Regions from separate parts of the Streptomyces sp. NPDC002276 genome, predicted to be linked through region 1. Evidence: riboswitches for the same ligand, from Rfam matches in the RefSeq annotation. Region 1 holds a riboswitch; the other holds the start of a gene.
What was found. A riboswitch is a leader RNA that binds a small molecule or an ion and turns the genes downstream of it on or off. The one in region 1 is predicted to bind ZMP and ZTP.

Region 1 (4,401 bases):
GCATCTCCAACGGCCTGCGGCTGATCGGCACGGCACTACGGGCCCGCGGCGCCCACACGATCGCGGTGGAGTCCTACGGCCTGCCCGCGCACTGGCAGCTCCTCGACAGGGCCGGTCTGCGCACCCGTCCGCTCCCCTTCGACGAACGGGGCACGAATCCAGGGCAGTTGACGGACGAACCGGCCGTCCTGCTCACCCCCGCCCACCAGTTCCCCATGGGCGTCCCGCTCCGCCACGACCGCCGCTCCGCCGCCGTCGACTGGGCCCGGCGCACCGGCGGCCTGGTCCTGGAGGACGACTACGACGGCGAGTTCCGCTACGACCGCCAGCCGATCGGCGCCCTCCAGGGCCTCGACCCCGACCACGTCGTCTACCTCGGCACCGCCAGCAAGTCCCTCGCCCCCGGCCTCCGCCTGGCCTGGCTGATCCTGCCCCCGTCACTCGCGGAGGAGGTGTCGAGGGCGAAGGGCGCCGTCGACACCTGCGGTGTCCTGGACCAGCTGACCCTCGCCGAGTTCATCACCTCCGGCGCCTACGACCGCCACGTCCGCGCCGCCCGCCTGCGCTACCGCCGCCGCCGCGACAACCTCGTCGAAGCCCTCGCCCAGCACGCTCCCGACGTCCACGTCACCGGCATCGCGGCCGGCTTCCACGCCGTCCTCAGCCTTCCGCCCGGCACCGAACAGTCCGTGGTCCAGGCCGCCGCCTGGCAGGGCCTGGCCCTCCACCCCCTCTCCTCCTACCGCCACGACCAGGCCCAGGCCGACCCCCTGGACGCCCTGGTCGTGGGCTACGGCACTCCGCCGGACCACGCGTGGGCGGGAGCGGTGGAGGCGCTGTGCAGGGTGCTGCCGTGACCTACACGGTCTCCACGGAGGCCTGGTCGGACGCTTCCTCCGGCGCCTCCCCGAACCGCGCCAACGCCAACGCCCCCACCACCGCCACCGCGAACCCCAGCACCGCCAGCCACTCCAGCCCGTCCCGCGTACGGTCCCCGAGCCACACCACCCCCACCGCCGCGGGCCCGATCGTCTCCCCGATCACCAGCCCCGCCGTGGCCGTGGTCACCGACCCCCGCTGCAACGCCGTCGTCAGCAACAGGAACGCGGCGCCCCCACCCACCAGCAGCGCGTACGTCGCCGGGTTGCCGACCAGCGTCGACGGCGAGAGCGAGTCGATCAGCCGGACCGCCACCTCGACGACCCCGAACCCGAACCCGGCGCCGAGCCCGAGCGTCAACGCCCGCCCCCGCTCCGGCAGTCGACCGCCGACCAGCCCGAGCAGCAGCACCGCACCGGCCGTCCCCAACATCGCCCACTTCAACGCCATGGAACCGGCCCGGTCCCCCTCCGCCCCCGACGCCAGCCCCAGCATCGCGAGCCCCGCGCACACCACACCGACGGCCGCCCACTCCATCCCGCTGAGCCGCACCTTCAGCAGCCGCGCGGCGACCACCGCCGTCACCGCGAGGCTCGACGCCAGGGCCGCCCCGACCGCGTAGATGGGCAGCGACCGCAGCGCCGCGATCTGGAACACGAACCCCAGCCCGTCAAGCCCGAGCCCCGCCATGTACCGCCACTGCCGCAGCGCCCGCAGCAGCAGCGCCGCGTCCCCGCCCCCACCCGTCGTCGCCGCCCGCGTGGCGACCGCCTGGAGGACCGTCGCCGTACCGAAGCAGATCGCCGCGCCGAGCGCGCACACCATTCCAAAGAGCACAAAGGGACTCTAGGGGAGGGGAGATCGCCAAGGCCCTCCTCGCGGGGACTCTCACCGAACTCCAGATGCTGGACGCACGAGCCGACCCGTCCGGCCCGCCCGGTAGGCTGACCGGCGGGCCGTGACTGGCGCGCTGGGATGGGACCGACCATCGGGGAGCGGCCCGAGCAGGAATGTGTGCCGTGCGCCTGGGCCGTACCGTGAACGCCGAACGCCACGTCCGGAGGTCCCCATGCCCGACAATTCCGCGCCTCTCTCCGCCCTTTCGAACGAGTCCACGGCCTATCGCGCCGCCCTCGACGTGATCCGCGCCGTCGAGCCGCGCGTCGCCGACGCCATCGGCCAGGAAGTCGCCGACCAGCGCGAGATGCTCAAGCTGATCGCCTCCGAGAACTACGCCTCCCCGGCCACCCTGCTCGCGATGGGCAACTGGTTCAGCGACAAGTACGCCGAGGGCACCATCGGCCGCCGCTTCTACGCCGGCTGCCGCAACGTCGACACCGTCGAGGCCCTCGCCGCCGAGCACGCGCGCGAACTCTTCGGCGCCCGGCACGCCTACGTCCAGCCGCACTCCGGCATCGACGCCAACCTCGTCGCCTTCTGGTCGGTCCTCGCCGACCGCGTCGAGGTCCCCGCCCTCGCGAAGGCGGGCGTCCGCCAGGTCAACGACCTCTCCGACGCCGACTGGGCCGAGCTGCGCCAGGCCTTCGGCAACCAGCGCATGCTGGGCATGTCCCTGGACGCCGGCGGTCACCTCACCCACGGCTTCCGCCCCAACATCTCCGGCAAGATGTTCGACCAGCGCTCCTACGGCACCGACCCGGCGACCGGCCTCATCGACTACGACGCCCTGCGCGCGTCGGCCCGCGACTTCAAGCCGCTGATCATCGTGGCCGGTTACTCCGCCTACCCCCGGCTGGTGAACTTCCGCGTCATGCGCGAGATCGCCGACGAGGTCGGCGCGACCCTCATGGTCGACATGGCGCACTTCGCGGGCCTGGTCGCGGGCAAGGTCCTGACCGGCGACTTCGATCCGGTCCCGCACGCCCAGATCGTCACCACCACCACGCACAAGTCGCTGCGCGGCCCGCGCGGTGGCATGGTCCTGTGCGACGACTCCCTCAAGGACCAGGTCGACCGCGGCTGCCCGATGGTCCTCGGCGGCCCGCTCCCGCACGTCATGGCGGCCAAGGCGGTGGCCCTGGCCGAGGCGCGCCGGCCCTCCTTCCAGGACTACGCCCAGCGCATCGTCGACAACTCCCGCGCGCTGGCGGACGGCCTGATGCGCCGGGGCGCGACTCTGGTCACGGGCGGCACGGACAACCACCTGAACCTGATCGACGTGGAGACGTCGTACGGCCTCACCGGCCGCCAGGCCGAGACGGCCCTCCTGGACTCCGGCATCGTCACCAACCGCAACGCGATCCCGGCCGACCCGAACGGCGCCTGGTACACCTCCGGCATCCGCATCGGCACCCCCGCGCTGACCACGCGGGGCCTCGGCACGGCGGAGATGGACGAGGTGGCGTCCCTGATCGACCGCGTCCTCACCACCACCGAGCCGGGCACGACGAAGTCGGGCGCGCCGAGCAAGGCGAGCCACGTCCTGGACGCGAAGGTGTCCGACGAGATCTCGCGCAGGGCGACGGACCTGGTGTCCGGCTTCCCCCTGTACCCGGAGATCGACCTCGGCTGATCAACTCCCTTGGGGCAGCTCACCCAGGGGCGCGGGGAACTGCGCGACCAGCTCCCACCGGCCGCCGGTTCCCCACGCACCTGAACCCCCCAAGCTCTCTGAGACAATAAAAAACATGGCCTCAGACAGTCCCCGCGTGCTCTCCGGAATCCAGCCCACCGCAGGCTCGTTCCACCTCGGCAACTACCTCGGCGCCGTGCGCCAGTGGGTGGCCCTCCAGGAGTCCCACGACGCGTTCTACATGGTCGTGGACCTGCACGCGATCACGGTCCCGCAGGACCCGGCGGACCTGCGCGCCAACACCCGGCTGGCCACCGCCCAGCTGCTGGCCGCCGGCCTGGACCCGGACCGGTGCACGCTCTTCGTCCAGAGCCATGTCCCCGAGCACGCCCAGCTCGCCTGGGTCATGAACTGCCTGACCGGCTTCGGCGAGGCCGCGCGTATGACCCAGTTCAAGGACAAGTCCGCCAAGCAGGGCTCGGACCGCGCGTCCGTGGGCCTGTTCACGTACCCGATCCTCCAGGTCGCCGACATCCTGCTCTACCAGGCGAACGAGGTCCCGGTCGGCGAGGACCAGCGCCAGCACGTCGAGCTGACCCGCGACCTCGCCGAGCGCTTCAACGGCCGCTTCGGCGAGACCTTCACGATCCCGAAGCCGTACATCCTCAAGGAGACGGCGAAGATCTACGACCTTCAGGACCCGTCGATCAAGATGAGCAAGTCGGCGTCCACCCCGAAGGGCCTCATCAACCTCCTCGACGACCCGAAGGCGACCGCCAAGAAGGTCAAGAGCGCGGTCACCGACACGGAGACCGTGATCCGCTACGACGCCGAGAACAAGCCGGGCGTCTCCAACCTCCTCACCATCCAGTCGACCCTCACGGGCACGTCGATCGCCGACCTGGAGAAGGAGTACGAGGGCAAGATGTACGGCGCGCTCAAGACGGATCTCGCCGAGGTCATGGTCGAGTTCGTGACGCCGTTCCGGG
Region 2 (4,401 bases), on a different contig from region 1:
CTTGATGCTCTTGAGGTCTCTCACGCCCCGCCTGTGTCCGCGCCCCGCCCGCCCGTCACACTCGACGGGCGCGACGAGAATCACGAAATCGGGTGTGACGATCGCCCGGGTGCCGGACACGAACGGAACATGAGCAACGACGAGATCTTCGCCGCTGCCTATCGCGAGCACTACTGGGCGGTCAGCCGCTACGTTGCCCGGCGACTGGACGGGCGGAGCGGTGAGGTGGAGGAAGTGGTGGCGGAGGTCTTCACCGTCGCCTGGCGCCGCCGTGCGGATCTGCCGTCGGCTCCGCTGCCGTGGTTGTACGGCGTGGCCCGGAACTGCCTGGCCAACGCGGTACGGGGGTATGGGCGCCGGCGGCGGCTTGTCGACCGGCTGGGCAACGACGAGAGCGCGCATGGGCGGCAGATCGCGGTGGGGCCCGATGCGGAGGCGCCCGGTGGGTGGGTGCACGAGGCGCTCGCGCGGTTGTCGGCCGCCGACCAGGAGGTGCTGCGGTTGACGGCGTGGGAGGAACTGGGTGTGGAAGAGGTCGCCGTTGTCCTGGGGTGCGGTGTGCGGGCTGCGGCCATGCGATTGCATCGGGCGCGGCGACGGTTGAGAGCGGAGATTGATCGTCTCGTGGTGCTGGGAGGGGCGGGGCGATGAATCAGTATTCTGCCGCGCCGTCGTGGCTGGTCGCGCAGTTCCCCGCGCCCCTAAGGGGCGCCACAGCTGGACCGGAGGATCGACGCCATGGTCGATGAACTTGAACTCCTGCGTGGCGCCAACCCGTTCACGGCCGACGGCCCCCTCTACGGTGACGGACCGCTCGACCACCACGCCTCACGTCGGCTCAACCGGCTGCTCCACGAACGGCGTCGTCGGCTGCTCTGGAGTCTCGTGGCCGGAGTCGCCGTGCTGGCGACCGTGTTCACGCTGTTGCTGGGCGGGCCCAGCGGTACTCCCGCCGTGGCGGCGCCCCGCCCCCTGGTCGTGCAGGCGCACTCCACGCCCGTGTCCCTGAAACAGCTCGCCGCTCTCGCCGCGGCGGTCGCGGTCGACGGAACTCCCGTGCTGCGCAAGGGAACTCACGTGCAGTCGTGGAGTCTCGGCATGTCCGACGACAAACCGCCGGTCACCATCCCCGAGGAACGCATCGTGCGCTGGAACGCGGACGACAGTCACACCGAGCGTGTCGTCGAGGACGGGCATGTGGTCAAGGAGACGACGTATCCGCCGAGTTGGAGCGATGTCCCGCCCGAGGCCCGGCCCCCGCACGACGTGGCGGGGCTGCGGGCGTATCTCCGGGAGACGGCGTACAGCAAGACGCCGTTGACGACTCCCGAACTCCTCGCCGCCGTCGAGGAGTTGCTGGACCACTGGACGCTCGGGGCGCGTGAGTCGGCCGCGTTGGCGCGGTTGCTCGCGGGGGCGGAGGGGCTGCGGCCGGTGGGGGAGGTGACGGACCGGCTCGGGCGGCGCGGGGAGGCCTATGTGTATCGGCAGTCGGGCAGCCGTCTGATGCTGATCATGGACCCGGCGACCGGCGCCGTTCTCGGGCTGGAGAGCACCTTCACGAAGGACCAGCCCGAGTACGGCGTCAAGGCCGGGGACGTCATGGACTACAGCGCGTGGACACGCTGATCACACCCCGAGCTGCCGGGCCGCGGCCGTCACGGTCTGTTCCAGGAGCGTGGCGATCGTCATCGGGCCGACGCCGCCCGGCACCGGCGTGATCAGCGAGGCGCGCTCGGCGGCGGAGTCGAAGTCGACATCGCCGACGTTGCCCGCGTTGTAGCCCGCGTCGAGCACGACCGCGCCCGGCTTGATGTCCTCGCCGCGGATCAGCCGGGGGCGGCCCACGGCGGCGACCACGATGTCCGCCTCGCGGACCACCGAAGACAGGTCCCGGGTGCGGGAGTGGCAGTAGGTGACCGTCGCGTCGCGGGCCAGGAGCAGCATGCCGACCGGCTTGCCGAGGATCGCGCTGCGGCCCACGACGACGGCCCGCTTGCCGGACGGGTCGACGTCGTACTCGTCGAGCAGCCGCATGATGCCGCCGGGCGTGCAGGACACGAAGCCCGGCAGCCCGAAGCTCATCGCCGCGAAGGACGCGAAGGTCACGCCGTCGACGTCCTTCTCCGGCGCGATCGCCTCGAACGCGGCCCGCTCGTCGATGTGTTCACCCATCGGGTGCTGGAGCAGGATGCCGTGGACGGTGGGGTCGGCGGAGAGCGCGGTGAGGGTGGCGACCAGTTCGGCGGTGGTCGTGGTGGCGGGGAGTTCGACGTGCCGGGACTCGATGCCGGCCTTGCGGCTGCGGTTCTGCTTCATCCGGACGTAGGTGACGGAGGCCGGGTCCGCGCCGACCAGGACCGTTGCGAGACAGGGTGCCGTACCGGTGCGTTCCGTGAGGTCGGCGGCCTGCTTCGCGGTGTCCTCGACGATACGTCGGGCGAGCGCCGTACCCTCCATGAGCCGTGCCTGGGACATGATCCACTCCTGAGCTGGTTGACCGATCGCCCAGGCGCACGGCATTCACTCCGCGTGGGCCGCTCCACGGTGGTGCTCCACCTCAGCGCCAGTCACGACCCACGAACAGCGTAACCGAGGCTCCACGACCGGTCCCATACCCGGTCCTACGGCCGTCAGGACCCGCTCTCCGCGGGCGGTGCAGTCGGGTCGACACCTGCCAGGAAGTCCCGGGCCTGCGCCGCGAGACGTGGCGCCCCGATGGCCTCCGCCCAGCGGGCGACCTCCGTCGTGAGTGCCCTGGCCCCCGCCTCGTCGCCGGAGTCCCGGGCCAGCACGGCGAGCAGCAGTAGCTGGGACAGGGTGCCGGGGACCGTGCCCGCGCCGGCGCCCAGCGTGGTCGCTCGGCGCCAGCGGTGCAGGGCCAGGTCGTGGTCACCGGCGTCGTGGTCGTGGTCGCCGAGGTGGCGCAGGGCCTCGCGCGCCAGCAACGGGTCGTCGCGCGACTCGGCGGCGCGCAGTGCGGACGTGTAGTGCGGGGGTGCTCCCGCCAGGTCGGCGAAGTGGTTGTCCGTGATCAGACCGAGGTACATCTCCGCCCAGCCCCGGCGCCCCTCGTCCGGGGCGTCGTCCCGCAGTGCCGTCGCCTCGCGGAGCAGAGACGTGAGGGCTTCCGGGTCCTTCCCGTCCGGGCCCAACCGGAGCCGGCCGTCGACGACGAGCAGCCGTCGGTAGGTGTTCCGCAGCCGCGCGAAGTCCACGTCCCAGTCGCCGCCCGGGAACTCCTTCCCGGCCGCTTCGATACGTGCCGTCGCGGTGTCCGTGCCCGCGAACCAGTCCTGTTCCAGGGCCACTTGAGCGGCGGCGCGGGCGATCCGCGCCCGGGGGTCCGGTTCGACGGCGGTGCACGCGTCCAGCAGGCGCGAGGCGCGCTCCCATCGTCCCGTCACGCTCAACTCGTGGGCGGCGGCGATGAGTTCCTCGACGGGTATGACCACGTTCGCTGGGGATGTCATGACGGGGAAGGTAGTTATGCGAAAAACTATCCACAAGAAAACCACTGCGGGAGGCAGACGGTGGAGGACTCGGTCGACCGGCATGTGGCGCACTGGGTGAAGGAACTCGCCTGGATGGACCCGGTGAAGGAGGAGATCTTCTTCCGGCTGGCGATCCTGTCGCGCCATGCCGGTCAGGCGCGGCGGGACGTGCTAGACGCCGACGGGCTCAAGCAGTGGCAGTTCAAGGTGCTGCTCATGCTGCGCAGGCTCGGGCCGCCGTACGAGACGAGCCCGTCACAGCTGGCGGAACTCCTGGGACTGACTCGCGGGGCGCTCTCCGCGCGGCTGGCGGCCGTCGAGGAGGCGGGGCTGATCGCCCGTACTCATGAGACGGGGGACCGGCGGCGGGTGCGGGTACGGCTCACCGACGCCGGATACGCAGTCCTTGAGGAGCATGTGGCGGCGGAGGAAGCGGGCGAGCTCGCGCTGCTCGCAGCACTGACCCCAGCAGAGCGGCGGACGCTCGCAGACCTGCTGCGGAAACTGGTCCTCGCCGTCGAGACCCAGCGGTGACGGCCGGTACCGTGCTCGCCGAGAAGGTCCAGGTCAGCCGGGTGGTGACCCGGACCTTCGGCGCCATCCTCGCTAGCCGTCCCATGCCTGGATCATGGTCTGCCGGGTGATCTTGCCGTCGTCCAGTACGAGCATCGACTCGGCGAGGACCCGGGTCCCGTCGGCGTACTGACAGGACTCGCTGTAGGCGACTCGATCGCCCTGTACGACGCACTCCTCCAGTTTGTGCGTCATGTCGCGGCTGTAGACGTCGGCGAGCATGGCGCCGATCTCGTCCCGGCCGTGCAGGACCTTGGGGTTGCTGGGCTGGGTCTGGTGGTCGACGACGTGGATCTCCGCGTCGTCGGCGTAGAGCGACAGAAGTGTCGCCGCT

Region 2: it holds a riboswitch for ZMP and ZTP, as region 1 does, so the genes downstream of both, ACWIHT_RS40670 (bifunctional 5,10-methylenetetrahydrofolate dehydrogenase/5,10-methenyltetrahydrofolate cyclohydrolase) here and ACWIHT_RS05980 (glycine hydroxymethyltransferase) in region 1, are expected to answer to the same signal.

What each region holds. Positions count from the first base shown of each region.
Region 1 is NZ_JBSFCQ010000002.1:194,317-198,717, forward strand. It holds gene pdxR (MocR-like pyridoxine biosynthesis transcription factor PdxR) at 1-857, shown strand, start outside; gene ACWIHT_RS05975 (hypothetical protein) at 859-1,704, opposite strand; ZMP/ZTP riboswitch at 1,828-1,917, shown strand; gene ACWIHT_RS05980 (glycine hydroxymethyltransferase) at 1,949-3,412, shown strand; gene trpS (tryptophan--tRNA ligase) at 3,528-4,401, shown strand, end outside.
Region 2 is NZ_JBSFCQ010000024.1:498-4,898, forward strand. It holds partial or broken gene ACWIHT_RS40655 (cbb3-type cytochrome c oxidase subunit I) at 1-24, opposite strand, end outside; gene ACWIHT_RS40660 (RNA polymerase sigma factor) at 130-651, shown strand; gene ACWIHT_RS40665 (CU044_5270 family protein) at 739-1,629, shown strand; gene ACWIHT_RS40670 (bifunctional 5,10-methylenetetrahydrofolate dehydrogenase/5,10-methenyltetrahydrofolate cyclohydrolase) at 1,630-2,478, opposite strand; ZMP/ZTP riboswitch at 2,500-2,584, opposite strand; gene ACWIHT_RS40675 (hypothetical protein) at 2,634-3,473, opposite strand; gene ACWIHT_RS40680 (MarR family winged helix-turn-helix transcriptional regulator) at 3,534-4,028, shown strand; gene ACWIHT_RS40685 (nuclear transport factor 2 family protein) at 4,101-4,401, opposite strand, start outside.